DNA from 4 places in the Paenibacillus sp. CR_12 genome. Region 1 is predicted to be linked to each of the others. Evidence: riboswitches for the same ligand, from Rfam matches in the RefSeq annotation. Region 1 holds a riboswitch; each other region holds the start of a gene.
What was found. A riboswitch is a leader RNA that binds a small molecule or an ion and turns the genes downstream of it on or off. The one in region 1 is predicted to bind thiamine pyrophosphate.
Positions count from the first base shown of each region.

Region 2: it holds a riboswitch for thiamine pyrophosphate, as region 1 does, so the genes downstream of both, RB297_RS19395 (ABC transporter substrate-binding protein) here and RB297_RS28005 (ECF transporter S component) in region 1, are expected to answer to the same signal.
Region 3: it holds a riboswitch for thiamine pyrophosphate, as region 1 does, so the genes downstream of both, RB297_RS10030 (YkoF family thiamine/hydroxymethylpyrimidine-binding protein) here and RB297_RS28005 (ECF transporter S component) in region 1, are expected to answer to the same signal.
Region 4: it holds a riboswitch for thiamine pyrophosphate, as region 1 does, so the genes downstream of both, tenA (thiaminase II) here and RB297_RS28005 (ECF transporter S component) in region 1, are expected to answer to the same signal.

Region 1 covers NZ_JAVFHO010000011.1:87,924-95,291, reverse strand. Annotated here, with positions in the region: gene pdxR (MocR-like pyridoxine biosynthesis transcription factor PdxR) at 1-158, shown strand, start outside; gene RB297_RS28020 (helix-turn-helix domain-containing protein) at 218-1,003, shown strand; gene RB297_RS28015 (SDR family oxidoreductase) at 1,612-2,466, shown strand; gene asd (archaetidylserine decarboxylase) at 2,530-3,333, opposite strand; TPP riboswitch at 3,499-3,611, shown strand; gene RB297_RS28005 (ECF transporter S component) at 3,703-4,332, shown strand; gene RB297_RS28000 (ABC transporter ATP-binding protein) at 4,325-6,001, shown strand; gene RB297_RS27995 (energy-coupling factor transporter transmembrane component T family protein) at 5,998-6,804, shown strand; gene RB297_RS27990 (TetR/AcrR family transcriptional regulator) at 7,107-7,368, shown strand, end outside.
Region 2 covers NZ_JAVFHO010000005.1:128,134-135,501, reverse strand. Annotated here, with positions in the region: gene RB297_RS19425 (extracellular solute-binding protein) at 1-1,101, shown strand, start outside; gene RB297_RS19420 (aspartyl-phosphate phosphatase Spo0E family protein) at 1,260-1,436, shown strand; gene RB297_RS19415 (TatD family hydrolase) at 1,471-2,286, opposite strand; gene RB297_RS19410 (ABC transporter ATP-binding protein) at 2,375-3,208, opposite strand; gene RB297_RS19405 (ABC transporter permease) at 3,263-4,021, opposite strand; gene RB297_RS19400 (MTH1187 family thiamine-binding protein) at 4,018-4,311, opposite strand; gene RB297_RS19395 (ABC transporter substrate-binding protein) at 4,400-5,431, opposite strand; TPP riboswitch at 5,553-5,662, opposite strand; gene RB297_RS19390 (VOC family protein) at 5,838-6,221, opposite strand; gene RB297_RS19385 (diguanylate cyclase domain-containing protein) at 6,480-7,368, shown strand, end outside.
Region 3 covers NZ_JAVFHO010000002.1:1,377,648-1,385,015, forward strand. Annotated here, with positions in the region: gene RB297_RS10015 (iron chelate uptake ABC transporter family permease subunit) at 1-825, opposite strand, end outside; gene RB297_RS10020 (ABC transporter permease) at 815-1,768, opposite strand; gene RB297_RS10025 (nitroreductase family protein) at 2,291-2,893, shown strand; TPP riboswitch at 3,076-3,178, shown strand; gene RB297_RS10030 (YkoF family thiamine/hydroxymethylpyrimidine-binding protein) at 3,264-3,866, shown strand; gene RB297_RS10035 (hypothetical protein) at 3,941-4,036, opposite strand; gene RB297_RS10040 (nucleotidyltransferase domain-containing protein) at 4,154-4,852, opposite strand; gene RB297_RS10045 (class I SAM-dependent methyltransferase) at 4,995-5,717, shown strand; gene RB297_RS10050 (methyl-accepting chemotaxis protein) at 5,901-7,151, shown strand; gene RB297_RS10055 (histidine phosphatase family protein) at 7,235-7,368, opposite strand, start outside.
Region 4 covers NZ_JAVFHO010000003.1:516,934-524,301, reverse strand. Annotated here, with positions in the region: gene RB297_RS14525 (FecCD family ABC transporter permease) at 1-646, opposite strand, end outside; gene RB297_RS14520 (FecCD family ABC transporter permease) at 643-1,626, opposite strand; gene RB297_RS14515 (ABC transporter substrate-binding protein) at 1,824-2,849, shown strand; gene RB297_RS14510 (VOC family protein) at 3,471-3,971, opposite strand; TPP riboswitch at 4,235-4,338, shown strand; gene tenA (thiaminase II) at 4,480-5,166, shown strand; gene thiM (hydroxyethylthiazole kinase) at 5,222-6,064, shown strand; gene thiD (bifunctional hydroxymethylpyrimidine kinase/phosphomethylpyrimidine kinase) at 6,061-7,068, shown strand; gene thiE (thiamine phosphate synthase) at 7,065-7,368, shown strand, end outside.

The sequences.
Region 1 (7,368 bases):
CCCGCAAGCGCGGCGTCATGTTTCGGGATGCGGCGGCCTATCATCGTACGCCCGGGCCGCCTGCCGCCTGCTTCGGCTTCTCGCATCTCGGCATCTCCAGCATCGAAGAAGGGGTTGCCCGGATGGCGCAGGCATGGCGGGACATGCAAAAAACATAAAAAACGGGTATGATGGGAAAGAGGTCAATTTTTGAATGAGATGAGGGGGTTATGACGAGATGCTGAATGCATCGCCGTCTTCGTTTATAATCATGCCTGCGCTTGCCAAAATCGTTTGCGAGCCGGGCTGGAAATGGCAAAAACGCGAAAGGCCCATGCAGAACTACGATTTGTTCTATGTATGGAGCGGCGAAGGCACGGTCGAGCTAAATGACGAGCCCTTTACCGTGGGAAAGGGAAGCTGCTTCCTGTTCCGACCCGGAGATCATACGAGCGCGACGCACAATCCGCAGAAGCCGCTCGTATTGACATATATCCATTTTGACGTGACCGACCCGGTCGAAGAGATTCCGGCATCTTATCGCAAGCTGACGGAAACGATGGATTTCGAATATTTGCTTGCACGCTATGTGCGTTTGTATCTGGACAAGCCCTATGGTTCACTGGAAGAGGGCCAGCTCATTCTGAAGCAGCTGATGATTCATTTGCTGCGCTCGGATCTGGATGCGCCGGTGGTCAAAAAAGCAAGCAATCAGCTGTCCGAGGCGATCCATGAAATCGCGAATTACGTCCGCCAGCACCCAGGGGTTCCCCATCGGGTCGAGGATTTGGCGGCCAGAGCGGGGTTGTCTCCCCGCTACTTCTCGATCAAGTTCAAGGAGCTGATCGGCACGCCGGTGCAATCCTATATCATTCAGATGCGGATCGAGCGGGCGCAGCATCTGCTGCTGCATCAAGGGATGAACGTAACGGAAGTGGCCGACGCGCTGGGTTATCGGGATATTTTCTTCTTCAGCCGACAATTTAAGCAGTATACGGGCAAGAGCCCATCCGAAATTCGGTGATTCCCCGCCCTTCCATAACTTACCTGCTTGGTGGAAGGGGCCTATGGGTTTCATAGCAAGCGATTTAGGGTAAAAACGACGTACAGTTTCATTTTAAGATATCAGAAAGTATAAATTCGAAGCAAGAGCCTTCCTGATATCGCAAGAAAAACTTCCGTTAAATGCGGTCTGTCTTCTATGCAAGTACGTCGATAGACGTTTTTCTTATGAAGGGGGGAGAGGGGAATGAGCCCAAGAAGACGGGTGCGTGGACGTTTCTTCAGTCGTGGCGGCTGCGGTATTTTCAGAAATCGCTTGCGCCGCATGAAGACAACGAATCCGAATCATCAGGACGTTTGGTTTTAAAGGACCTTGGCCTACATACGGGTGAATCCCGTTATCATATACGCATTTCGCTGGAAACACGCAAAAGGGAGCTGACAAGCTCCCTTTTTTATTGGGATTAATTTTATAGGTCAGGACTCGGACTGCATTGCAAACATTTGATATATTGGGAATATACATAAAGCGCTTAAGAGCAAAGCTCGAAACAGATTAGGCATTTTGGATATAGGAAGGGTGACGGGTGTGAAGGAGAAAGTGGCATCGACGGAGCCGGCGGTGATCCGATGGTAACGGCGGGAGCAGGGAAGGTTGCGCTGGTCACGGGCGCGTCAAGCGGGTTCGGACTGCTGATCAGTCTGGAGCTGGCAAAAGCAGGTTATGACGTGGCCGCGGGTCTTCGGAGACCTGAGGCGGCAGCAGAGCTGTTGGCTCAGGCTGAACAAGCAGATGTTACCGGGCGTATTCACATCTTCCGATTGGATATATGTGCCGAGGAGCAGGTCAAGGCTGCTGCTTTGGCGCTGGAGCAGAAGTTCGGCCGCTTGGACGTGCTGGTGAACAACGCCGGCGAGGCGGTGGGCGGCATGGTGGAGGAAGTGCCGCTGGGGGGCTGGCGAAAGCAGATGGAGACGAATTTCTTCGGGACCGTATCGGTGACGCAGCATATGCTCCCGCTGCTGCGCAAGACCGGACGGTCCAAAATCATTCTCATGAGCAGCATTAGCGGCAGGGTCGGCTTTCCGGGTTATGGTCCCTATGCGGCGTCCAAATTTGCGTTGGAGGGGTTCGGCGAGAGCCTGTCCATGGAGTTGATGCCCTTTGGCATCGATGTCGTGCTGGTCCAGCCCGGTGCCTACGGCACGCCGATCTGGAATAAGAGTTTTGGGGAGCTGGCGGTCAAGGAAGGATCACCCTACAGCGGTCTGCTGAAGGGCGTGCTGGACTATTCCGAGCGGACGGCCAGGGAAAGCGGAGATCCGCAGGAAGTAGCCCGTCTTGTGGCAAGCATATCGTCCATGACCAAACCGAGGTTCCGCTATACGCTGCCCCGAGGCACGCGGCTGACCGCGCGGATCAAGGGACTGCTGCCGGATCGGCTGTTTCAGCGGATCATTTACCGGCTGCTGAGCAGGCGGTAATCCTTCATCCATCGAATGTTTCATGGACTTAGCTTATAGCGCATGCTTGGAAGGTGAAAGGAATTACCCTTTTCGGGCCGTGGAAGGGTGCAGCAAACCGAGCAGTTCTCCCATCTTCACCTTGGAGCCCGGTTCCAAGTCACCGCGGGGTGTAAATGTGCCGTTCTCCGTCAAGAGCACGACGGTAGAGCCGAATTCAAAGTACGCAAGTTCGTCGCCAATGTCGTATTTCTTCACGCTCTCGTCGGCATAACGGATGCTGCTTACGTTCATGGCTCCGACCTTCACGACTGCAACTTCGCCGAATTCATGGGCAATGTAGGTAATGAGGCGCTCGTTGCGGCTGAGCACGTTTCGGATATGGGTCATCGCAAAATCGTTCACGGGGTATACCCGGCCCTTCAAATGCTCGCTTTCCGCTTGAATGCCGGTTACCGGGGAATGTATGCGATGATAGTCGGTCGGGCTTAAATACAATACGAATGCATAACCGTTGATATAATTCTCCATTCTCGGTGACTTGGCGAGCAGCTCGCTCAGGGTATAATCCTGTCCCTTGACGCTGAGGATGGTGCCGGCGTTGACGGCGCACATCGCCGAGATCGTGGCATCGACGGGGCTTACCATGGCATCGGCGGTGTCGTCTATGGCGCGGAGGCCTATTTTTAACCGGCGGGAAAAGAATTCGTTCAGCGAACGGTATTCGTGGATCTCCTTCTCCGCTTCATGCGCCGGGATTTGGTAGATTCGTATAAATGCAGGTATTAGATGACGGCTCAGCCGGCTGTGGGAACAATGCCCCATGATGCGGGACAGCCACTTGCGGGAGGACAGCTCGGTCATCAGACGCAGCAATTGTTTAGCCATGTCATTCTCCTTTGTGCATAGGTGTCGGCAATAAAACGTTGGTGGAAAAGCCAATCACTCTGATATTGACATAGAATGAGCCGGAAATCAATAAATAGCCATTTTTGAAAAAAGGTTCTTGCTAATTGGGGAACGAATGTGTATTTTAAGATTAACATGAAACCGAATAGGGAATACGGGGGCTTGAGTGAATCAGGCTGAGATTGCAGCTGCTATCCGCTGTTGACCGTTAATCTGAACTGGGTAATGCCAGCGTAGAGAATATCCGACCCTGCCTACATAGGGCCTATTTTTCCGTCTGCGCGTTTTTCCAGACGGTTTTTTGTTGTGTTTATACAAAAATAGCGGTGGAGAGGGGAATGTGTTGTTATGGGAACGTCAGTGCAGGAAAAATTGGGGGTACAGCCTAGAAAAGGGCTGCGTTTAAGCGATATTTTGGTGACGGTGCTGGTATCGCTGGTGCTTGGCGTCATTTATCATTTCTGGGGATCGGTTTACAATCTGCTGAAACCGCTGTTCTTCGAAGCGGATGAACTGTTATACGGCATGTGGTTCGCAGCGGCCACGCTCGCTTACCTGCTGATCCGCAAGCCGGGAGTGGCCATCATCGCGGAGGTGGCGGCGGCCCACGTGGAAGTGCTGTTCGGGAGCGGCTGGGGACTGACGCTGCTGCTGTACGGTCTCATTCAAGGGCTGGGCGCGGAATTGGTATTCGCGGCGTTCCGTTACCGGAGCACCTCGGCGTGGACGGTGGCGATTGCCGGGGCCGGCGCGGCGGTCGGCTCGATGGTGATGGACTTCTATTACAGTTATACCGATGATCTTCAGACCTGGATGTTCCTCGCCAAGTATGGCATGCGGATTCTCAGCGGCGCCGTCATTGCCGGCTTGCTCATGCTGCTGCTGGCCAAAGCGTTGGACCGTACGGGCGTCACATCCCTGCTGCGCCCTGCGTCCAAGAAGGATTATGAAGCACTGGATGATCCGCGTCATGTCTAAAACCGCCGCCCGCTTGGTTTCGTCTTCAACCGCGGAGGCGGTTACGGAGCAGGCCGTGCATGTGGAGGGATTGCGCCTGAAGTATCCGGGCGAGGAGCGTTTGATGTTTAAGGACTTGTCCTTCTCGGCTGCCCGCGGGGAAAAGGTGCTGCTGCTCGGTCCGAGCGGCTGCGGCAAATCCACGCTGCTTCAGGTGCTTAGCGGGATGATTCCCCGCGCCACGGAGGTGCCGATGAAATGCGAAGCCCAGCTGGTGCCTCGCTCTTGGGGATATGTATTCCAAGATCCGGATACCCAGTTCTGCATGCCGTACGTGGATGAAGAGCTGGCCTTCGTGCTGGAGAACCTCAGCGTTCCCCGCGACGAGATGAAGGAGCGAATGCAAGCCGTCCTGCATGAGGTTGGGCTTGACCTTCAGGAGCTGCATATGCCGATCGGTCATCTGTCGCAGGGGATGAAGCAGAGGCTTGCGCTGGCTTCGGCCCTTCTGCTGGAGCCGGAGGTGCTGTTCCTCGATGAGCCGTCCGCCCTGCTCGACCCGGAAGGCAGGGAGCAAATCTGGTCAGCGGTGAAGGCCGTATCGGAAGGGCGTACGCTGATTATCGTGGAGCACCGGATTGAAGAAATGGCCCAATACGTGGACCGCGTGGTGCTGTTCACCCCGGATGGCGCCATTCTGGGCGATGGTCCGCCGGCAGCGATATTCGCCGAATATGCGAGCGAGCTTCAGGCGTATGGCATCTGGTATCCCGGCGTTTGGGAGGATTATGCGGAGTCTCGGGCAGGAAGGGAGCTGTTTGCTCCGGTAGACGCGCCAGGCGATGAGCTGGGAAGTCTCATGCCTAAGGGAGACTCATCGTATGCCCACCTTGGGGAGCCTGTCATTCGGTTAGATGATTTCCGGGGACTGCGATGGGAGAAACCGGTCGTCTCTCTTCCTTCGGCTGAGGTATACCCCGGAGATTTCATTGCGGTGATCGGGCCCAACGGCGCAGGCAAAAGCTCGTTGCTGCTCAGTTTGATGGGGCTCCTGCGCGCCGAAGGGACCTATGTGCTCTGCGGGGAGGAGGTCATCCAGGGCAAGCGCAGGAAAGTGCGGAAGAAGAGAGAGCGGCAGCTGCGCCAAATCGGATTCGTGTTTCAGAATCCGGAGCTTCAGTTTCTGACGGAACGTATCGGCGATGAGGTGATGTACTCGCTGCTGGTGGACCATATGCCGCCGGAAGAAGCGAAGGCACGGGCCGACCGCTGCCTGGAACGCTTTGGGCTGGACGGCATGGATAACAGGCACCCGTACCAGCTGTCGACAGGCCAGAAGCGCCGGCTGAGCGTTGCCACGGCCATGGCAAGGCAGCCGGCCGTCCTGCTCCTGGATGAACCGACCTTCGGACAGGATGCGCGGAACACGTTCGCGATTCTGGAGATGTGCGAACGGCTGCGCCGCTCCGGAACCGCCATTCTCATGGTGACCCATGAAATGGAGATCGCGCAGCGGGCGGCCACGCACATCTGGGAGATTCGGGAAGGGCGGTTGACGTCAAGTTTGCCTTCCCCGCGCTGGTGTAGCGGGACGGAATCCGGACGGGAGACGGGCAAAGCGAATCATACCGATGCGTCGCGGGATACGCTGGCTGCATCCGGTCATCTCCATACGGGGGTGAACGCATGAATATATGGAATCCTGTGCGGATCACTTGGCTGCACCGGGCGAATCCGGTGGTGAAGCTGGGACTGATCTGTGCGCTGTTTTTTATGACGGTGCTGACCCATGATCTTGATTTCGTCATGTATCAGGCCTTTATCTTTATGATTTGCCTCGTGGTGCTCAGCGGGGTGAAGCCGTGGAAGATGCTGCTGTTTTTCATTCCGTTCCTGCTTGCCTTCATATCGTCCGCCTCTTCCATGATGCTGTTCGGTAAGGGGGAGACGATCTGGTGGGAATGGGGATTGTTCCGGGTATCGGAAGAAAGCTTCTATCGGGGACTGCATCTGGGCTTTAAGGGGATTGCCTTTGCGTCAGAAGGGCTGCTGCTCGTGACGACAACGTCCTCGGTGGATTTGTTCTACAGCCTGATGCAAAAGCTGAGGCTGGCGCCGAAGTATGCGTACAGCTTCATGGCCTCGATCCGGCTGTTGCCGATGGTCTGGGAGGAATATGTGATCCGCCGCCAGGCTTTGAAGGTACGGGGAGTCCGCCCGATTCGGGGAGTTCGCGGCATGGTGAACCGTGCAGGCATGTATGTGGTGCCGCTGCTGGCGCAAAGCATCCGCCGGGCACACCGGGTGGCTGCTGCGATGGAGGCGAAGCAATTTGACGGGGACCGGGCGAAGGCCCGAACGTATTATTACCCGTCACGATATTCCCGCTACGATCTTCTGGTCGTCGGTTTACTGGCAGCCGCCGCCTGCTGCGCCTATATGGCGGCCGGATATTTTCCTTGGTTCGGCATTGGCGACGTGCGGTTTGATTAAACCGTTGTTCTCCGGACAAGAGCCTGCTTACGGCTTGTAAGCAGGCTCTTTTTTTGTTGATAACTCCAGAGGGTCTGGCTTGCTTACCTCGCAAGATAAAACGTCCGTTCTATGTGATCCAGCTTCCGAGAAAGTATGGTCCTTGAAGGTTTTCCATGTATCCTCTTGCGATCCTAGTGCATGTAAGGTGTACTCTATCCTGTTAATTTAAAAATCATGTCTGGATTTTATGCTGATTGAGGCGTTATAATACTTCTGGTACCGATAAAGTATTTGCAGTACCAGAAGGAGGGTTTGGTCACTTGCGCGAGCGAATATTAAATGAAACGATCCGTTTGATTCAGCGGCAGGGGTTTACGTTTACGGTCAGTGATCTGGCCCGCGGCCTTGCGATTAGCAAACGGACGATTTATGAGCATTTTTCATCCAAGGAAGAAATCGTTGAGCATATCATTGACGGGATGATTCGTCACATCCAGCAGCGCGAACGCGAAATTGCGGCGGACGAGACGCTTACCGTTCTGGAGAAAATCCATCAGATCCTGATCTGCCTGCCTCAGGAGA
Region 2 (7,368 bases), on a different contig from region 1:
TGGGAAATCACCAAGGTGGACGGCAAGAACATCGTGATTCCGCGTTACTACCCAAGCTATGGGGGCGGGGTGTTCCCGATGATCCGCAAGGATTGGCTGGATGCCCTTCAGCTGGAAACGCCAAAAACGCTGGATGAGTTCCATAACGTGTTAAAGGCTTTCAAGGAACAGGATCCGAATGGTAACGGACAGGCGGATGAGATTCCGTATGCCGCTAATCCGAGCGCGCTCGCGTATATTTATAATATCTTTAATGAAACGCAAGGGGGCTGGAAGCTCCAGCCGGATAACACCCTGTCTCCGATTATTACGTCGGACGCGTCAAGGGAGGCCATGCTGTGGATCAAGCAGGCTTATGACGAGGGCCTGTTCCCCAAAGATTTTGCCATCATGAAGTTCTCCCAGGTGATGGATACGATGCGAAGCGCCAAGGCAGGGGTTGGCGGCATGTCCATGAACCATGCCTGGGTAACCGGCAAAGCCGTGAAGGACGTTGATCCCAAGGCGGATTTGATGCCGCTTGCTTACTTGGAGAATGCCAACGGGGTAAAGTATACGCCTTCAGGCTCCCCGTACTATGGCGTGTACCTCATTCCGAAGAAAGTGCCTGAGGCCAAGGTCAAGAAGATCCTCGAGTTCTTCGACTATGGCTACAGCCAAGAAGGAAACGAGATGCTGACCTACGGAATCGAAGGCGTCCATTACAATCTGGAGAACGGAAAGAAGGTCGCAACGCCGCAAGCCGTCACCGATAAGACGGGAGATGGAAACCTGAACAATATGATTCACCTCGTCAGCGACGATATGGCCATCAATGCGGTAGGGATGCCGGACGAGGTGTATGAACGAAACGTAGAGATCGTTACGGAGCGCAAGACGGTTAAGGTGCCGAATCCTTCAGGCGAGCTCTACTCCGAAGCCTATAACAAATACTATCCCGAGATTTCCAAGAAAGTAGAGGATATGCGGGTCATGGTCATTACCGGCAAGGAACCGGTTGAATCGTACGATAAATTGATCGAAACGATTAAAAGCGATCCGAAGATGAAGGAGATTACAGAGGAGATCTCGAAGGCGTATCAGGAGAAATTTGTGAAATAACCGAAATCCAAACCATAATGCGAGTGAGCCCGCATTGTGGTTTTTTTTGTTTCTTGGGACCTGTCCCTTTCAATTTTAGGCCCCTGATGTCTAACATCAAACATCCTATAATTTTACATTAAAGCATAAAATATTACATGAGGGGAGGACATAAAGTCATGAAAACGAAGGAAGGCATTAGGTTTGATATCGAGCAGGAAAGAAACAAGCTTCATAAAATGAAGCAGCGGTATCGTGATTTTAACCATCCTAAAGTCCTCAGGCAATCGATCGTGCTCGATGAACTGATTAACCAATATAACCGGTTCCTTAAAGAAAACAAACCGATTGCGTAAACAACCGGCTTGAATGGAACGGGAATTCTTTTTTTTATAGATCGTAAAGTCTAACCGCATTCTCGTAAAAAATCCTGCGAGCCTCGGAAACGGCCAGCCCGCGAAGCTCGGCCCATGCCGCCGCTGCGGAAGCCGTCATCTTAGGATGGGTCATCTGTCCGGTGAACGGGCCATCGAACGGCCAAGGGCCGTCGGTTTCGGTCATGACAAGATGCTCGGGATACATACGGGCAATATCGCGAATTTCATCCTCATAAAGAATGTCGGGCGTGAAGGAGATATAGCAGCCTTTATCCGCCATCCTCTGCAAGGTGTCACGGGAGCCCTTGAACCAATGGAAATGGGCGCGGGTGACGCCATATTTGTCGAGCAAATCACATGCGGTATCCGCATCTTCATATACAGCGTGCAGAATAACCGGTTTATGATGCCGCTTCGCAAATGCTATAAATTGCTCAAGCAGGCATTCGTAAGGGCGGTTATCCCACGGCCGGCCCTCCGTTTCGGCTTCCAGCCTGGCATAATAGGGCAGGCCGACCTCTCCGACGGCAATCATGTCGTCGACATGATTAGCCATCCAATCCAGCAGTTCCTTGGTTTCTTCAGGGGAAGGGACGGGCTGTTCCGGATGATAACCAAATGCCGGCCGCACAAACGGTCCGTACTCCCTGGCCAGCTCCAGGTTTCGCTTGCTGGAAGCCAGGTTCATGGAAACGGAGATGATGGACTGAACTTCGCTTTTGCGGATATCCGCAAGAATCGTTTGCTGATCGGAGAAGGCATAAGAATCCAGATGAATATGGGTGTCCAGCAGAGGGGGATTCGTTTCCGTCTGCGTGAATGATTTCATCGTTACATCACCTCGCTTGTACGCCTCCGAGAAGCGCTCTTGAATAATGGATACAGGAGCTTAGGCATTTGTATCCTGCCTATGCGGCTCAACGCTTGTGCTGTTCTTCGCGCATGATGGCGGAGATTTCGGTTTTTAGCGCGATAAAGGACGGGTCGTTCAGGATGTCTTCCCTGCGCGGACGGGGAAAAGGGACCTCTACCCGTTTCAGGATCGTCCCGGGCCGCGCCGACAGGATATAGATGCTGTCCGAGAGCAGCAGCGCTTCCTCGATATGATGGGTAATCATCAGCACCGAACGGCGCGTATCCTCCCAGATATCGAGCAGCCAGCGCTGCATATCGCCGCGTGTCAGCGCGTCGAGCGCGCTGAACGGTTCGTCCAGGCACATAACCTCCTGCGGACTCATCAGCGCGCGCAGAAAGGCGGCCCGCTGCTGCATCCCCCCTGAAAGGGTATGCGGATACGCCTTCTCGAAGCCGGCAAGCCCGGCCCGTTCCATCCAGCTGCGGGCATTTTCCCTGGCGGCGGTTTTCGAGGTGCCTCTCAGCTCCTCGGGAAGGAGCACGTTGTCCTCCACCGTACGCCAAGGGAAGAGGGCCGGCTGTTGAGGCATATAGGCGATGCGGCCTTTCTCTCCGGTCACGTCCTGACCGTCCATGAGTACGGAGCCCGCATCCGGAGCCGTTAACCCCCCGATGATATGGAAGAGCGTGCTCTTTCCGCTGCCTGAAGGACCGATCAAGGAGACGAATTCCCCGGGCTGCACCTGAAGCGAAAGGCCATCCAGCACGTGCACTTCGCTGCGCCGTTCGCGGAAGGTGATATGAAGGCTGCGAACCTCAAGGGCAGGCGCTGGCGGGACCGCGGTAGATGACCGGCGCTGCCCGTCATGATCCGGCAGGGATACTTGATATGTCATGTCGCTAAACAGCCTCCTTTTATATAGGTTGGAAAATGTCCGTTCACCGTGGTTCTAGCCTTTTCGATTCCAGCGGATCAGGCGCTTCTCCAGCAGGGTGATCAGCAGCACCATCAGCAGGCTGAGCAGGACGATGATCAGAATGGCAACAAACACCCGGTCCGTGCGGTAGCCGGATTTTTGCAGCATCATATAGTAGCCGATGCCCCGGTCCGAGCCGATCCATTCCCCGATCACCGCACCCATGACCGAATAGGTGGCCGCGATGCGGATCCCGGAGAAGATGGAGGGGAGCGCATGCGGCAGCTCCAGCTTGGTGAAGATCTGCCATGAAGTGGCTCCCGCCATCTGCATGTAATTCATCATGGTTCGGTCGGTACGCGCCAGTCCGTCCAGGGCGGCAACGGCTACGGGGAAGAAGCAGACCAGGGTAATCACGATAACCTTGGGCAGCATGCCGAAGCCGAACCAAATCATGAGGAGCGGGGCGAGAGCGATCGTCGGCACGTTCTGGCTAAGAATAAGAAGCGGATAGAGGGCTGTTTTGAGAAAAGGCACCAGATGCAGGGCCAACGAGATGACAAGGCCGATCGCCGTACCGATCATAAATCCGACCAGGGTTAATTGCAGCGTGGCCAGCGTATGCTGAAATAGGCCGGAGGCGCCGGTGGCGGCTTCATGCCCGATGGCCGTCGGCGCCGGCAAAATATACGGCTCTATATCGAATACCGATACCGCGGCCTGCCATACCGTCAAAAAGAAAAGGACCGCCGCAGCGGGCGGCCAAACGGAGCTCCACCAGCCTTTTCTCATGGACGGTATTTCTCAGTCAGCTTATCCATGCTGATGCCGCCCGGATGGTGCGCGATTTTGACCTGGGATATGACGCTGGGACTTCCCGCTTTCACCAGCGCCTCATGCATGCGCTCAACGATTTTCAGCAGCTCGGAAAGCTCTCCTTCCAAGGTGGTTTCGAGCGCATGGACCTCGTATTTCACGCCCGATTCTTGAATGACCCGAATCGCTTCATCCACATAAGGAATGCTGTCGCCTCCATCCGGCGTTCTGGGTATCACTTGTATGCTCAAGAGGGTGTTTGCCATCTAAACTCATCCTTTCATGCAAGCTATATTGTAATGGAAGAGAGGCAGCCTGTCGGACAGGCCGTCTCTCTTCCAAATTAAATGCATCCTATGGTTTCTCCGGTAAAAATTCATTGGTGAAGGCGCTGTCCGCATCAAGCTCCTTCTCGAGCAGCTTGCGTTCAAACATCCAGTCTGCATACCCCGACCATACTTCGGCTTTCTGCTCGCCCCAGCGGGCAGCATCATCCTGATAGCGGGGACTCAGCCATTTCTGGCTGGCATGAACCAGCTCGGCATCCAGTTCGGGAACGGCCTTCGTCAGCAGGGCAGCCGCATCCTCAGGATGTTGAATCGCATAGTCGTATCCTTTTGAGGTCGCCCGCATGAATGCTTTGACAAGCTCCGGGTCCTCCTGGATCAGCTTCTCGTTCGTTACGATCACCGGCGTGTAATAGTCAAGCTGCTCGGAGTAGTCCTTCACATAGATCATGTCAAGCGGCTCGTTCCGGAGCTCGGCTTCGATACCGGTCCAGGCATAGAAGATCCAGGCAAAATCAATATCGCGTTTGACGGCCGTAAAATAATCGGCATCGCCCATGTTAACCATATTTACTTTGCTGACATCGGCACCGTCGATCTCCATGATGGATTTCATGACGGCTTCCTCAACAGGCGAGCCCCAGCCGCCGTAGGATTTCCCTTCAAAATCGCCAGCCTTGACGATCCCCTTGTCCTTGGGGGCGGCAAAGCCGGATGTATTATGCTGAATAATCGCCGCAATGGAGACAAGCGGCAGGCCTTGGGTTCTGGCAAGCGTGACGCCTTCTTGGTAGCTGATGCCAAACGGCACCTTGCCGGATGCGACCAGCGTATCCGTTCCGCCGGCCCCTGGCTGGACGATCTGGACGTTAAGCCCTTCTTCCTCATAATACCCGAGCTCCTTGGCTGCATACAGTCCGGTGTGGTTTGTGTTGGCCGACCAATCGAGCATCAGCTGTACGTCGCGGAGCTTTTCGGCCGCCTGGCCGTCTGCGCCTTCGGTACCTGTATTTTCGTTCTGTACGCCTGTACCGCATCCCGCCGCAACCATCAGCAGGGCGCAAGCGAGAAGCAGCGCCATCCATTTTCCCTTCTTCATCTTGTCTTCTCTCCTTTGAATTCTCTTTCTCTTTCTATGACCTCGTTAACTCCACAAAAAAAGCGCCCTGAATGATATCAGGACGCATGACGGCGTAAGTGTATACCACGGCAAATCATAGCTGCCGCAAACATGGACTTCCTACGCTGGCATTACCCAGATCAGGTGTAAGGGTCAGTATCATCGGATACACTCTCAGCCGGCCAAATTCCAGCTCCCCCGGGATTTATGAAGTTTCGGACGTTACATCCGTTATTATAGTCCTAACGCAAAGACCTGTCTAGTTCGGAAGGGGATGCGAACGAGGCAGGTCTTCGTATTGGGCATGGCTTGTGCGGTTGGAAGAATGAACCCCGTTAACCATTCACGGGATGAAGCATTTTGATAGGATCCTGTTCGGCAGCGGTTAGCGCTGGAAGAACTCAATCCATTCTCCTTCGGGACCGTGGACGAAGAAATAGCGGTACCCGTTCGGAAGCGTTACGATTTCTTCGTCAAGATGAGGTACGGCCAGTCCCTGTACGCGCACATATTCCGCTTCGATGTTATCGGTGCTGACGGCGAAATGATGGACGGTGCCTTCTGCGGGAAGCGTGTCGCTGTAGCCCTGGATAAGCTCGACTTCCGTTTCGTCGCTGCCGTTAAATCCGAGGAATGCCAGCTGGATGACGCCATTGGTATGGGTAAGGCGATCTTTCAGTTCAAGTCCGACGACGGTTGTGTAAAAAGCAATCGTGGCTTCAAGGTCCCGGACGACAATGCCGACATGATCCAATCGTTTCTGTGACAAGGCTAAACACCCTTTCCGATTCATATGAGATATGACTGAAATGTTATCATATAATTCCTATACGTCAAGTGGGCCTTGAGGACGGAAAGCTTTTGGAGCGCGATGGTTTAATAGAGTAGAATCGATGGTCTTTCTTTCATTTCCTCATCTTTACTTTTAGGTGGGTAAAAAGTATCATGAGAACTATAACTATTAATTCAAAAGACCTAACAAACAAGCATTGAAGAAAGCTTGCCTTTTGGCCGAGGAGGAATGCTTATGAGTCCAACTCCAGCAGATCATCTGTGGATTCGACTCGCCATCATATATGCATTCATTCAGATAATGACCGTTCTGTGGATGCCTGATGCTTTATTGCTTCAGCGTGTTCTAGTCATTATGGCTTCCGCTGCCGCTTCCGTCTATTTACTACGGATCAGTCGGCATTACGAGCCGCATCTTCGAAGGTTTTGGCTTATCGCAAGTGCCGGGCTGATGGCGGATGCCTCGGCTCGAATCATCGATGCTTGTTATTTTTGGCTGGGGAAAGAGAGCGCTTCCCGTACAATTTTGACTCAATTATTCTGGGGATTCGAAATCATCCTGTTTGCAGGTGCCCTCATTTATTTGTTCCGGCACGTACAAGGTTCGTTTCGGGGAGTGCGGTTTATGCTGGATATCGTGATCGTTGGCATAACGGTCATGACGGTAGGCTGGGAATATTTCATCAAGCCCGAGCTTAACGGTTTGGCGAATGAAGCCTTATGGGGAAAGCTGTGGGTGGACATGCTGTACCCGCTGTGCGCAACGGTGCTTATTTTCTTCACCTTGGTGTTGTATTTTAACACAGGACAGTTAAGGAAACGGGCGGTCTTCCTGATATGCCTCGGCGGGAGCATGTACATTGCCGCCGATGTTCTGCATATGTATCTCGTCGATTATAAGGGTGTTGAAGTTCGTTCATACCTGTACCCACTGTATACGTTATCGGTATTCATCATTGGTTTGGCAGGAGGGCGGTCAGCTCCCGATGCCCGAAATCAATCGTTGGATGAGAGGGAGCCCCGTTCGTTCGGAAATCTGATCGTAAGATATCTGCTTCCCTACAGCGTGCTTGGCGGGATGTTTGCCCTTATGGTGCAGCGGTTCGGAGGGTGGAACGGGCTTT
Region 3 (7,368 bases), on a different contig from region 1:
GGCGATAATGCTAATCAGAATGGACGCCGTGATTAAGTGTGAATGCCGGTATGTTTTCATGAATTCATAAGCGACGTTGACCACAAGCAGTCCAAGGAACGTGATCGGTCCTACCAATGCGGTGGCCACCGAAATGAGAACCGCGACAACGATCAGAAGCCTCTTCACAACGTAATCATAGTTTACGCCAAGGTTGATCGCCTGATCACGACCCAGCGACAGCACGTTCAAGTACTTGGCAAACCGGGCAAAATACAGCAGGGTCAGCGCAACGACAATGACGGACAGGATGAGAAGCTCGGTCTTCACATTGTTGAAGCTGGCAAACATCTTGTCGGACACGTACTGGAACTCGTTCGGATCGATCAGCACTTCCATAAAGGAAGACATGCTGGAGAACAGGGTTCCAAATATCATGCCGATCAGCAGCAGGAAGTAAATATTATTTCCTTCCCTCTGAAACAAAATCTTATATAGGATCCCGGCGAACAGGATCATCGCGCCGACATTGATCAAAAAGTTAACATTGCTGCCCAGTTTATACAGCGTGAAGGAGCCGAAGACAAAGATCACGGTCGTCTGGATCAGGATATACAAGGAATCCAATCCCATCACGCTTGGCGTCAGTATCCGGTTATTCGTGACCGTTTGAAACACCGTGGTAGACAGAGCGATCGCCCCGCCGGTCAGAATAATGGCAAGAACCTTCTTGATTCGTCTTGGAAGGGCGTAATCCCAATTGCCGCCAAGATCAATGAACAGAAAGACTGCCACCAGGATGATTGCCGCCGCGGCCAACAGGCCGAGTTTGGCTTTATAAGTCATAAGCCTTTCTCCTCATCAGTAAGAAAATGAATATACCGCTTCCGAGTACGCCCACGGTCAGACTAATCGGAATTTCATAGGGATAAATGATGATCCGGCCAAGGATGTCACAGAACAGTACGAACCCGGCCCCCAGCAGCGCGGTATGCGAAAGGCTTTTTTTCAAGTGGTCCCCTAAGTACAGACTGACAATATTAGGTATGATCAGACCAAGGAACGGAATCACGCCGACGGTCAGCACAACGGAAGCCGTAACCAGCGCAACGATGACCAATCCCAGGTTCACGACTCGCCGATAATGAAGTCCCAGGTTGGTTGCGAATTCCTCTCCCATTCCGGCTACCGTAAACTTGTTGGCAAACAGGTAAGCCAGAATCACAAGCGGGATACTGAGATACAGCATTTCATATTGGCCCTTCATGATCATGGAGAAATCGCCCTGCAGCCAAGCCGACATATTCTGTATAAGATCATATTTGTAGGCAAAGAAGGTCGCGACCGAGCTGACGATGTTACCGAACATAAGCCCTACCAGCGGGATGAAGATCGCGTCCTTGAACTTGATCCGATCCAGTATCTTCATGAAGATAAAGGTTCCTGCCAGTGCGAATACGAATGCCACGAGCATTTTGATAAGCGGGCCGCTTGTCGTAAAGACGAGCATGGCAACCAAGATCCCCAATCTGGCGGAGTCCATAGTGCCCGCCGTCGTCGGCGATACGAACTTGTTGCGGCTGAGCTGCTGCATGATCAATCCGCAGATACTCATGCTGACTCCAGCCAAGATGAGGCTGACAAGCCGTGGAATCCGGCTTACAAGCATAATATGCTGTTGTTGTTCTGTCATCGAGAACAGTTCCAGTGGCGAGATATCTTTAACTCCAATAAATAACGAGATTATGGAGAGTACCACAACGGCTGCGAATAAGTATCTAATCTTCATGGTTCTTCCTTCTATGCGTATGTCTGTCGAAACTCCGGCAGTCAGCAATTCCCCAACCATTCTCATTGAGATTGATTATCAATTGCGTTCTGATATGGATTATATCATTCTCATTCTCAGTCGACAAGTATAATTGAGAATCAAAATCATTTAATTTGTTCATCCAAGTATCATTTGTTCATGATTTGTTCATAATATGGAGTTTCGCAGAGATAAACTTTATATCACCGAGGCTGAGCCGCTTGGATTCGCGGTTCCCGAAATACATACGTATGTAGAAGCTGATTTAATTCTCAGTAACCGGGTATAAAAAATATAAATTAACTTTCCTTCGAAGCGTTGACAATCCCTCTAAGTTATATTAATATGCTAACATAATTATTATTTCTAACTAAACGTAAGTTAATGTGGAATGATAATTCAACGACAGCAATTCAACTCAACATGCATATTTGCTTGAATTAAAGGACATCTTTGTTATCAGGCTTATGCAAACATGATTACATCAGGAGGTTTTTTTCAATGTCTAAAGATTTTTCAGCAGCACTTAAGCATCGCCGTTCCCATTATGCCATCAGCAAAGACCCGGTCATTTCCGACGAACGCATCCAGGAGATTGTTAATGAAGCCGTTAAATATACTCCGTCTTCTTTCAACTCCCAAAGCGCACGCGTCGTTGTACTGCTTGGCGAACAGCATGACAAACTGTGGAACCTGACCGAAGGCATTCTGAAAGAGGTTGTCGGAGACGAAGAGGCTTTCAAATCCACAGCTGAAAAAATGGGTGCATTCCGTGCTGGATACGGCACTGTTCTCTTCTTCGAGGACAATAACGTAGTTGCCGACCTGCAGCAAAAGTTCGCGCTGTATGCCGACAATTTCCCTGTTTGGTCGAACCAATCCAACGGCATGCTGCAATTCGTGGTATGGACGTCCCTCGAGGCAGAAGGCCTGGGCGCATCCCTCCAGCATTACAACCCGTTGATCGACGAGAAAGTGAAGTCCGAATGGAACATTCCGGAAAACTGGAAGCTGATCGCTCAAATGCCTTTCGGCAAACCGGTTGCAGATCCGGGCGAAAAAGAATTTGCGCCGCTTGAAGATCGCGTGAAGGTATACAAGTAAGCCATAGCCGGCCTAAGCCGCCTACCCAAGCCCTGAGGATTGGAATAGGCGGCTTTTTTATGGTGCCCTGCCATTGAAAACCTGCCGGCAAAACGATACAATAACACAGGAAGCAGGCCTTTCGCCTTCTGATCTTCGGAAGTTCTTGGAGCCGGCTTGATACCAACTGCATATTTGATGTTTGGCTGTACTAGGGGTGCCATGTGCTGAGAGACGGCGGACCGCCGTTAACCCTTATCACCCGATCTAGATCATACTAGCGTGGGGAAGTGTAGCATTTATGTTTATTTCTTTGCGTAGGCATAACTGCACTTCTTCATGGGGTGCGGTTTTTTTGCGTGGACTTATACAATGGGGAGGAAAAAAATTTATGAATGAGCTTGTATGCGGAACCAGCCGGATCGTGGGTTGCCGGTTCTCGGTATTTCCCATGACGGATCGGTTCGTGGAAGTGATCACGGATGCGCTTCGTTCCGTGGATTCGGAAAAGGTCTGGATCCAAACGGATGATGTAAGCACTTGTATTCGCGGACGTGCGGAGCATGTGTTTGATGTGACGAGAGCAGTATTCGCTCATGCCGCGGCTAGCGGCGTGCACACGGTGTTTAACGGTACTTATTCTATCGGCTGCCCAGGCGATACGGATGCCGATGCGTATATGAATGAGGATTCGACCCGCTTAAACCACGATATCGGGGAACGCGCCGATATCGAAACGGCCTGCCAATTCGCGCTTTACCCGATGGGTAGCGCCAATTACATGGATGTCATTTACGCAGAAGTGGATCGTGCGAAGGCAGCGGGCACATTCGGTGGAAGCGTTCATTACGCCAGCCGATTGGACGGGGCGTTGTCCCGGGTGTTCGGATCACTCGAAGACGCGTTCCAACATGCGATTCAATCCGACAGCAGCCATCTGGTCATGACCGCGGTGGTTTCGGCCCACAGCCCATCCCCCAAAGCCAAAGCTTAAGGTCCCTTTCCAACAGATAAAGGCCCGGCACGCGCCGGGCCTTTATCAATTGCAGGCAAGAATATTGAAGGTGTTTAAACCCAAGCACTCAAGATGATTACGAGCAGGATAAAGAGAACCAATATAGTTCCTACTGAATTGCCCCATGCGCCGCCGTATGCTCCGCTCATGAAGATCCCTCCTGGATTTAAAAGAATGACGTGAGTTAATCACGTTATTATTTTATTGCTTATGGCGGGCGAGCGTCACGGCTAATGTACCCCCCTCCTTTTTTATGCAGGGCTTATTTATTCCTCATAACCGACCAGCAGCCTGCCTCCGTACGGCCTGAGCGCTTCCTCCGTCACTGCAATAAGGTCCGCAGGATCGTCCTCCCGATAAATCGCCAGAAGCGCTGCCTCCAGTCGATCCCCCATAGCTGGGCTATAGCGGTTGAATAAACGAAACAGCATCTTCCCTTCACCAGTCCACTCCCGGTTTGCCCTCAGCACGAATTCGCATAGAGTCGACGCTATTTTGTGTACAGTAAACCATTTTTCGCCTTCCCTGCGGGGACTTGTCAAGTCCAGCAAAAACTCGGTCAGGATGTAGCGGTATTCGGCAATATCGCTCGACGACAAGGGCATGGGGCCGAAATTCAAATCATTCCGGGCATCCGCCCGCACCTCTTCTCCCTCAGGCAACGAACGCAGCACCGTACCTTCGGCGACCATCCGCTGCAAAGACGGATTCGCCGCCAGCACTCCCTCGTCGAAATATTCGCGATAGGAGGATAAAGACAATATGAATATTTCCGCGATCCAGCCATGCGCCTCGATCGTCTTCCTGCTGAAGTCATATCCGTCCCGTTCAATGACGATGATGTCCAGATCGGATTGTTCATTATATTCACCACTGCTCGCGCTGCCGCCAAGTACGGCAAGCAAGCAGTCGGGATAATTTCGTTGCATGACGCGTATCGCTGCCTCCGTCGGTTCCAGTCTCATGGCCGTTTCCTCCAGTAATTCTCTCATCCGCCACAAAAAAGGGCTCAAAATATTAAATTCAACGAAAACCCCAAACGTACCTGAATCATATGGTAAATAAACGATTACCCGCATTGACGATAAGGAAGAAGGGATAGATGAGATGAATTACATTCACATGCTCTCCAGATTAGGCATGGGCAGTGCCCACCCGGGAGGATTCGAGGCAACCCTCAGAATGCTGAAGAATTATCCCATTCAACCGGGCAGCCGCATTTTGGAGGTAGGGTGCGGAACCGGCAGAACCGCCTGTCATCTTTCGGAGATGGGTTATCAAGTGACCGCCATTGACCTGAACGAAAATATGATCAAAAAAGCCCGCGCAAGAGCCGAAGCCATGGGTATGGACGTGGAGTTCCTGCAGGCGGATGTATGCGCGCTGCCTTTCGAAGACAACCGGTTTGATCTGATCATGGCCGAGTCCGTCACCGTATTTACGGATACCTCGAAATCGCTGCCCGAATATTACCGCGTTCTGGATCGCGGAGGCGTCCTGCTGGACAGGGAACTGCTGCTGGATAAGCCGATGCCGGAGCCGAAGCTTAAGGAGCTGCTCGAATTCTTCGGCATTCCTAATCTGATGATGAGGGAAGAATGGGCGGGGTCCCTTTTGTCTTGCGGTTTTAAGCAGGCTGAATTTTTGGAGTACAACCACTTCAACGAGCAATTAAAGGAAGAGCAAACCCGTCATCTGGATGCGTTTGAGCAGCGCGATAAAGGACTCCTGTTCGATGCTGCGCTCTGGGAAACGCTGTTCAAGCATGACCGCATGATTCTGGATAATACGGATTATCTCGCTTCCGTCTTATTTCGTGCGGTGAAATAATCCGGCTTCATCTCTATGCATCAAGAGGGGATCTGCATATGGCTATGCTTCCCCTCACTCCCATCACATTCAGTTCTTTCGACCTAATTCAACACTTTTTGTCAATTCGTTATATCTAGTTTAGCCCGTCGATGCTATAATCATGGTAAATATATCCTATGTTGTTGAGGAGGACTCATTCTTATGGCATGGTTCAACAGACTCCCTATGTCTCAAAAAATCACCGCAGCCTGTTATCTCATTGCCGCTTTGTTTGCGGTACCCATGCTGCTTGCGTTTATTCTGATGGGTAAAGCAATCATTGGCGTGGTCATCGTCGTGGTACTAACCGGGCTTACTTTTCCTCTTTCTCGCCTCATTGAGAAAACGCTTACGAACTCCTTCGCGGAAATCTCCAGCGTTTCCGCCAAAATCGCCAAAGGCGACTTCACCTTCCAGGTGGAGGAGGTGGGAGGCATGAACGATCTGAGCAGAACCTTCAACAGCATGGTGGACAAGCTTCGCAAAATATTGCAGGAAACCTCGGATATCACCCGTCAGGTGATGACGTCAAGCTCAAGCATCTCGATTAAAAACCAGGAGCTTATTCAAGTGATGAATCAAGTCTCCCTTTCCTCCAACGAGCTGGCCGTCGGCGCCAACGAAATTTCGGAAGACGTATCCGAAATGACGCATTCCATCCGTGAGATCGAAGAGAAGGTCAGCAATTATACGCATTCGACTCAGGAAATGAATACCCGCTCGATCGAAACGCTGGGACTGGTTGAACAAGGAAGGGATTCGGTAGCCAAACAGTCAGCAGGGATGCAGCGAAACATTGAAGCGACAGCCAAGGTTTCAGAATCCATCGATGCGTTAGCCCAAAGCGCCAGGGGAATCACGAAGATTACGGAGACGATCTCCGAGCTTGCCGATCAGACCAACCTGTTGTCCCTGAACGCATCCATCGAAGCGGCCAGAGCTGGCGAGCATGGCGCAGGCTTTGCCGTTGTCGCCCAGGAGGTGCGTAAACTGGCCGAAGAATCTACGTCTTCAACCCGGGAAGTATTCAATCTCGTTCGGAGCATCGAATCGGACATCAAACACGCGTCCCAAAACATCAAAATCAATGAGGAGGTCGTCAGGCAGCAGACCGAAATGATCCGCGAAGCAGAGCTTGTGTTTATGGAGATCGTAAACAGCGTGCAGTATATTTCGGAACAGATCGCCGCTTTCTCCAAGGAAAGCCAGTCCATGCTGGATAGCGCGCAGAGCATTTCTTCCGCGATTCAGAATATATCCGCGATCACGCAGCAATCCGCTGCCGGAACGGAGCAAGTGTCGGCCTCCATGAACGAAGGCATCTCGTCGATCCAGAAGATGGCTGAAGAAGCGGAAGCGATGAATAACGCCGTTTTCCGGCTGCAGAAAACCATCAATATTTTCAAATTTTAAGCAGCGAAGCAGTCTACATAAGCTCGCATTTATAGTAACTAAACTTAAAGGCCAAGAATCTATCGAGATTCTTGGCCTTTTTATCATCCTTCCTCTTGATGCTCGCTCCATAACCGCGCGAAGTTCACAAGCCGCCCTTCCTCAAATTCGGCGCGGTAAATATCAGGCAATGTGGTTCCCAGCCAAAAATGATAATCGAAGCGCTCATCATAATGCT
Region 4 (7,368 bases), on a different contig from region 1:
AAGGAAGCAAGGTCATTACGTCCTTATCCCAGGACATGCCGTAAATGCTGCCCGCCATGAAGGTAAGCGAACGGTCCGCCAGCTGCAGCGGTCCGGAGATGATCAGCATATAGGAGATCGATTTGATCGCGGCCGATACCCCGATTCCGATCAAGACGAGTCGCAGTGGCGATACGCCATTTTTCCAGGCAAGCACATACAGCAGTCCGGTAATGAAAAAAGCGCCGAGAATGGCGAAGAGCGGCATCCAATGGATGGATACGGCGCCCGTAAATATGAAGATGAAGAGAACCGCCCCCAGCGATGCTCCCTCCGTAATGCCGATGACATCCGGAGAAGCAAGCGGGTTGCGGATGACGCCTTGCAGAATAGCCCCCGCCACCGCGAGAGCCGCGCCGATCAGCACAGCAATGATAATACGGGGCAGCCTTAGCTGCATGACGATGACCTGCTCCATCGGGGGAGCGTCACCGAATAACGCTTTGACGACATGCAGCGGCGAAACAAACTGGCTGCCGGTTCCCGTGCTGATAATCATGGTTGCAATGCAAAGCACGAATAGGATCAGGCACACCCATAGGGTTCTTCGCTCCAGCATAAACGAGACTTTGGCGTTCCGGGAACGGAATATGCGGTGTTTACTCATTGTGCTCGCCTTCCTTTCCTGGCTATGTACACGAAGAACGGCACCCCGATGATTGCAGTCATCACGCCGACAGGGACTTCCTTCGGCATGGCAATGTATCTGGAGCCGAGATCGGCCGTCACCAGCAGGAGTGCGCCAAACACCGCACTGTAAGGTAGTATCCACCGATAATCATTTCCTATTAAATACCGAACGATATGAGGGATGATGATCCCTACGAATGCGATGGGTCCCGCCGCCGCTACGGAGCCGCCGGCCAGCAGGATGACGGCTGCAGCAGCTAACAGCTTGATGAGTGCGGTTTTTTGCCCGAGGCTCTGAGCGATGTCGTCTCCCATGGAGAGGGCGTTCAGATGTCGTCCCAGCAGCAGCGCAGCCAGCATGCCAACGGCCATGTACGGCCATACGGCGGTTAGCTGGTTCAAATCGCGTCCGGCTACCGAACCGACCAGCCATACCAGCACCTGATCGAACATTTTGCCGTCGGAGAGCATTAATCCTTGGGTCAGGGAGTGGAAGAAAGCGGCCATGGAAGCCCCCGCTAAGGTGATTTTGACCGGCGTCATGCCGTCCCTGCCGATGCTGCCGAGGAAGAATACGATACCGCCGCTGACGGCGGCTCCGATCAACGCGACCCAGGTAAGGGACTGAAGTCCGCCAATGCCCAGCCAGCCCGATGCCAGAATAATGAAGAAAGCCGCGCCGGAGTTCACGCCAAGCGTGCTTGGCGACGCAATCGGATTGCGCGTGATGACCTGCATGAGCGCACCCGCAACCGCAAGGCACGCCCCCACGGCGACGGCAATTAGCGCTCGAGGAAGCCTTGCCGTGAGAATAATCAGATGTTCGTTGCTTCCGTTAAAGTGAGTGAACGATTCCCATACCTGATAAAGAGGGATGTTCGTTACTCCGAATGCGATGCTGCCCATGACGGCAGCGGCCAGCGCCAATAGCGATATCAATAGTCCGAATACGCGCATATATGCTCACTTTCTTAAGTCCATGAATAATTAAGTTCATATGAATTTTAGGTGAAGGGACGGTATCTGTCAATGAGCTTGATAATCATTCTCACAAATATATTGATATTTTTCACGAAACCCTTTATAGTTTTGAATCAGTGATTGATAATGGTTTTCAAATAGCGGGATATGACACAAGGGGGATTTAGATAGGAATGGGAACAGGAATGGCAAAGAAACGGGCAAGAGGCCTCAAGTTTAGCTTGCTGGCTCTGATCATGATCGTGATTCTCGTGGGGTGCGGAGCAAGCCCGGCGCAAGAAGGGACAAGCAACGCGGGCGGCGACACGACGAATACCGCAGAGGGCAACAGCGGCGCTGCTGCCGGCGGCGAATCGTATGAAGTTACGCATGCCATGGGGACGGAAACGATCAAAGGAACGCCTCAAAAGGTCGTCGTCCTCACGAACGAAGGAACCGAGGCGCTTCTGGCCTTGGGCGTGAAGCCGGTAGGTGCCGTTAGATCCTGGACGGGGGATCCTTGGTATCCGCATATTAAAGACCAGATGGAAGGCGTTACCGTTGTCGGGGAAGAGAGCCAGCCGAACATCGAGCTGATCGCGGGTCTGCAGCCTGACCTGATCATCGGCAACAAGATGCGTCAGGAAAAAGTATACGAGCAATTGAAGGCGATCGCGCCGACTGTTTTTGCCGAGGATCTTCGCGGCGAGTGGCAGAACAATTTTGAACTGTATGCCAAGGCGCTGAACAAAGTGTCGGAAGGCGAAGAACTCTTGGCTGCCTACGACAAGCGGATCCAGGAGTTTAAAGAGAAGGCTGGAAGCAAGGTCGACGAAACCGTCTCCGTGGTTCGTTTCATGGCAGGCAAGACGCGGGTGTACCACACCAATACGTTCTCGGGCGTTATTTTCGATAAAATCGGCATTGCCCGCAACGACATGACCAAGAACGCCAAGGACGATTTCGTGGACGAGATCACGAAGGAACGTCTGCCTGAGGTGGAAGCCGACAGACTGTTCTACTTCACTTATGAGACAGGGGATGGCGGCGCCAACCAGACCGAGCAGGAATGGATCAACGATCCGCTGTGGAAGAACCTGAACGTTGTGAAGAACGGTCAAGCCCACAAAGTGGATGACGCGATCTGGAATACGGCGGGCGGCATCCTGGCGGCCAACCTGATGATCGACCAACTGCAGGAGTTTTACGGCATTCAGTAAGGGATGAAGACGGATGCTGAAAGCTAGTATCATCGTATAGCGGAAGATGCTGGGAACAAGCGGATAAAGGAGGCACCCCGAAAGATCTGGGATCTTTTGGGATGCCTCCTTTTTTAACATCGCGCGTCGGTAACATCGCTACGTCGAAGTACCGCCGGTATGCAGTTGTATGTCACATCGCTCGCCAGTACAGCCTAACCAACTCCGGGCATCATGCCGCTAACCATGACCTGTTAACGGACACAGGGTCCCTTATTTCCCTGATTAACCCGCGATTCTCAGATCAAACGGACACAGGATCCCTTATTTCCGCAATAGACTGTCCTTTTGCCATCATATTCTATGAATAACGTATCTGGTGTCCGTTAGCCATCAAAAATTACGCCTTTTCAGCTAAATAACGTATCTTCAGTCCGCTTTCCTCAACCGGTCGCACCAAGACCAGTAGTAGTACCAAGACCAGTAGTAGCACCAACTATATACCGGATTCTACCTCTAACCCAAAGCTACTCTAAGTTATGGTGTTCTAAGTTGTTTTGGTCGGCGCCATCCATGCACACCCCTGGGACACCGAATCCACCCATGTCCTCCCTGTAATAACGCTCGCTTCACGGTAACTTTTTACGACATCTTCACCACGATCTCCGCCCCTGCAACATAGGTCATCGCTTGAATGTATTCCGGGTCTTGGGCACGCTGTTCCATTTCCATCGGAGTGAGGTCCTCCATTCGTGTCTGTACCCACCATAAGTTGCCGAACGGGTCCCGTACCCGTCCCACCCGATCGCCGAAGAACAAGGTCGTTGGCTCCGTCACCGAGACCGCTCCTGCGGCCAGCGCTTGCCGATACACGTCATCGCAATCCTCAACATACAAACGGAGGTATGCCGGGCTATCCGGCCATTCCGGCTTTGCGTCAAACATCATGACGACGGCATCCCCGATTCGCACCTCGGCATGGCCGATGACACCATCGCCAACATAGACGCGCGCAAGCTCTTCGGCTCGGAATGCCTGTTTGAGGAAATTGATCAGCGCTGCGGAGTTTCTTGAGATGATCCACGGCGTCACGGAGGTGTAGCCATCCGGAATGGGTTTAACCGTTTTCGGTCGGTACGTCATAAATACGCTCGCTCCTTTAAATTTCATTTATTTGAATTGTGCTTATGCACTCATTATGCAGGGGCATATATGACAGCCGAGCGTCAGTGTTTCCGGAATGAGTTTGGGGTAGCCTGCGTTTTTATCTTGCGAAAAGACAGCCGCCACGGTACATCGTCACAATCACGCGGTCGGAGGAAGGTTCGAGCTTGAGGTTCCGTCCACAAACTGTTAACGTTTGACACCACCCTCAAACCTATGTACAGTATTAGACAAAAGAATAGGAAGTCCACTAGGGGAGCCGTTGGCGGCTGAGACAAGAGCGTATCTTGGACCCTTTGAACCTGATCTAGTTCGTACTAGCGTAGGAAAGTGGAGCCTTCGAATATGAGGTCTCGGTGCGTTTTTTTGGCGCACCCGGGCTTGTTGACGAAGCCGCTCCAGTTTTCGGGGCGGCTTTTTAGCGTTGTCTGAAAAGTCGTGTCTTACGGACTTCCTGCTCTTCAATATGTTGGAGGTGGGGACAAAGATGAGTTTCACGCAAGAGCTCCGTCAGCAGGCGGGAGGCATTTTTCAAGCAATCTTCGATCATCCCTTCGTAAAAGGCATTGCCGAGGGGAATCTGAAGCGGGAGCAGCTGATTCACTATGTGAAGCAGGATTTTGAGTATTTGAATGCCTACATGCGGATATACGGAATAGCCATATCCAAATCGATCAGCCGTGAAGAGATTGCGGCCTTTAACGAACAGATTTCATTCATTCTGCACAGCGAGGTGCACCCGCATCAGAATTTTTGCGCAGCCGCCGGGGTGACCTATGAAGAGCTTCAAGGATATCCGCTGGCTCCGTCCGCGCATCATTACATCCGTCATATGCTGACGGTGGCGCATGAGGGTAGTTTGGGGGAGATTATGGCCGTGCTGCTGCCGTGCCCATGGACGTACCTGGAGATTGGCCGCAAGCTGCTGAATGAGGTGAAGCCGGATGCCTCCCATCCGTTTTACGACTGGATTTCTTTCTACGGAAACCGGGGGGAAGACGCGACAGCCAAATTCCGCGACCGTCTCGATGCATGGGCGGATCGTGCGACGGCAGCCGAGCGGGAACGGATGAGGGAGCATTTCATGCTGAGCTGCCAGCTGGAGTATCTGTTCTGGGACATGGCTTATAAGCAGGAGGAGTGGCCGGTGCAGCTGGAGGCTGCGGTGCTGTAAGAGCAATGATCACAAGCACATGGAATTCCATTATAGCGAAGAGAGGCTGATATAAATGCATTCATGGGAAAAAGAGGTTTCGGCGCTTTTGACGAAGGTACAGCAGACGAGCCCCCTCGTTCACAATATGACGAACGTGGTGGTTACGAATTTTACGGCTAACGGCTTGTACGCGCTGGGCGCGTCGCCGGTGATGGCTTACGCGCCGGAGGAAGTGGCGGATATGGCCGCCATCGCGGGCGCGCTCGTATTGAACATCGGCACGCTGAACCGCGAGCTGGTGGATGCGATGATTATCGCGGGGCAATCGGCGAATGCCCATGGCGTGCCGGTGCTGCTGGACCCGGTCGGCGCGGGAGCGACCCGTTTTCGGACGGAGTCGGCGCTGCGGATCCTAAGCGAGGTGAAGGTTTCGCTCGTGCGCGGAAATGCGGCTGAAGTCGCTCACCTTATCGGGGAGGTCCGCGAGATCAAGGGCGTAGACGCAGGCAATAGCGCAGGCAGCAATCATGCCGAGCTGGCCGTGCGGGCGGCGCGCGAGTTAGGCACGATCGTGGCCATTACCGGTGAAGAGGACGTGATTACCGATGGAACGGAAGTGCGCATCATTACCGGAGGGGATGCTCTGCTTACGAAGGTGACCGGCGCAGGCTGCCTGCTGACCTCGGTGCTGGGTGCCTTTGCCGCGGTGGAAGCAAACCTGCTGCTTGCAGGTACGGCGGGTCTGGCCTTCTATGGGGCCGCGGCGGCGAAAGCTGCTGAGCGAACGGCAGATCTGGGACCGGGAAGCTTCCAGATAACTTTCCTGGACGAGCTGACGAAGCTTCATCCAGGATCGCTGGAAGGGTATGCCGCTGTGCTGGAAGCGGGAGCGGCGGCTGCCGGAGGCACGCGATGAGCGAGGCTCGCATACCCCGTGCCCTGACGATTGCCGGGTCTGACAGCGGTGGCGGCGCCGGCATACAGGCCGATCTGAAAACCTTCCAGGAACTCGGCGTGTACGGCATGTCGGCGATTACCGCGATCACGGTGCAGAATACCTTGGGGGTTCACGGCGTATATCCGCTGCCGCCCGAAGCAACTGCGGAGCAGATTGAAGCGGTTGGATCGGACCTCGGGGTAGATGCATTGAAGACGGGCATGCTGTTCAACGCCGAGATCATTCGGCTGGTTGCTGACCGGATTCGGGCATTCGGCTGGGGGAAGGTCGTTGTCGATCCCGTGATGATCGCCAAGGGCGGAGCGGAGCTGCTGCAAAGCGAAGCGGTGCAGGCTTTAAGAGAAGATTTGCTGCCGCTGGCGTTGATTGTCACCCCCAATATACCGGAGGCCGAAGTATTGGCGGGGATGCGAATCCGCACGATGAACGATCGCAAAGAAGCGGCGAGACGTATTCATGCTCTTGGGCCCAGGATCGTAGTGATCAAAGGCGGTCATGACGAGGGAATCCTTGGAAGCGATGAAGGTACGGATCACGAAAGAGACAGGGGACCGGCTATAACGGCGGGTATGCAGCAGGAAGAGTTGCCTCAATCCGAAAGGACGCACGGTCTAACGAGAACTGCCATGCCTGCTGGGGAGTATAGGGGGGGCCGCCCGCTCTTTTCCAACGATGACGGTTATCCGGAAAGTCTTCCGGTCATCGACATCGTTTATGATGGTACGGCCTTCACAGATTTATATGGCAAACGAATTGATACCGTTCATACACATGGAACCGGCTGTACTTTCTCTGCGGCCATTACCGCAGGCCTGGCCCAAGGCTTGAGCGCACTCGATGCGATTCAGAGCGGGCGCTTATTCATTCAAGCCGCCATTGAGGACGGCTTAAACCTGGGGCAGGGGCAGGGGCCGACCAATCATTGGGCATACAATCGCCGCCGTCAGGAGGTGCTGCGATGACGGGCAGAGTGGCCCCCGAGATCATGAGGCGGCATCTGCGGATGTACCTCGTGCTCGGCAGCGTGAACTGCAGCGTCGAGCCAAGCTTGGTCCTGCAGGAAGCACTGGCTGGAGGCGCAACCATGGTCCAGTTCCGTGAGAAGGGGCAAGGAGCACTCGCCGGGGACGCGATGATCCGGCTGGCTCGCCGGATTCAGGATCAGTGCCGTCAAGCGGGCGTGCCCTTCATCGTCAATGACGATGTGGAGCTGGCACTGAAGCTGAACGCCGACGGCGTGCACGTCGGCCAGGGCGACGAAT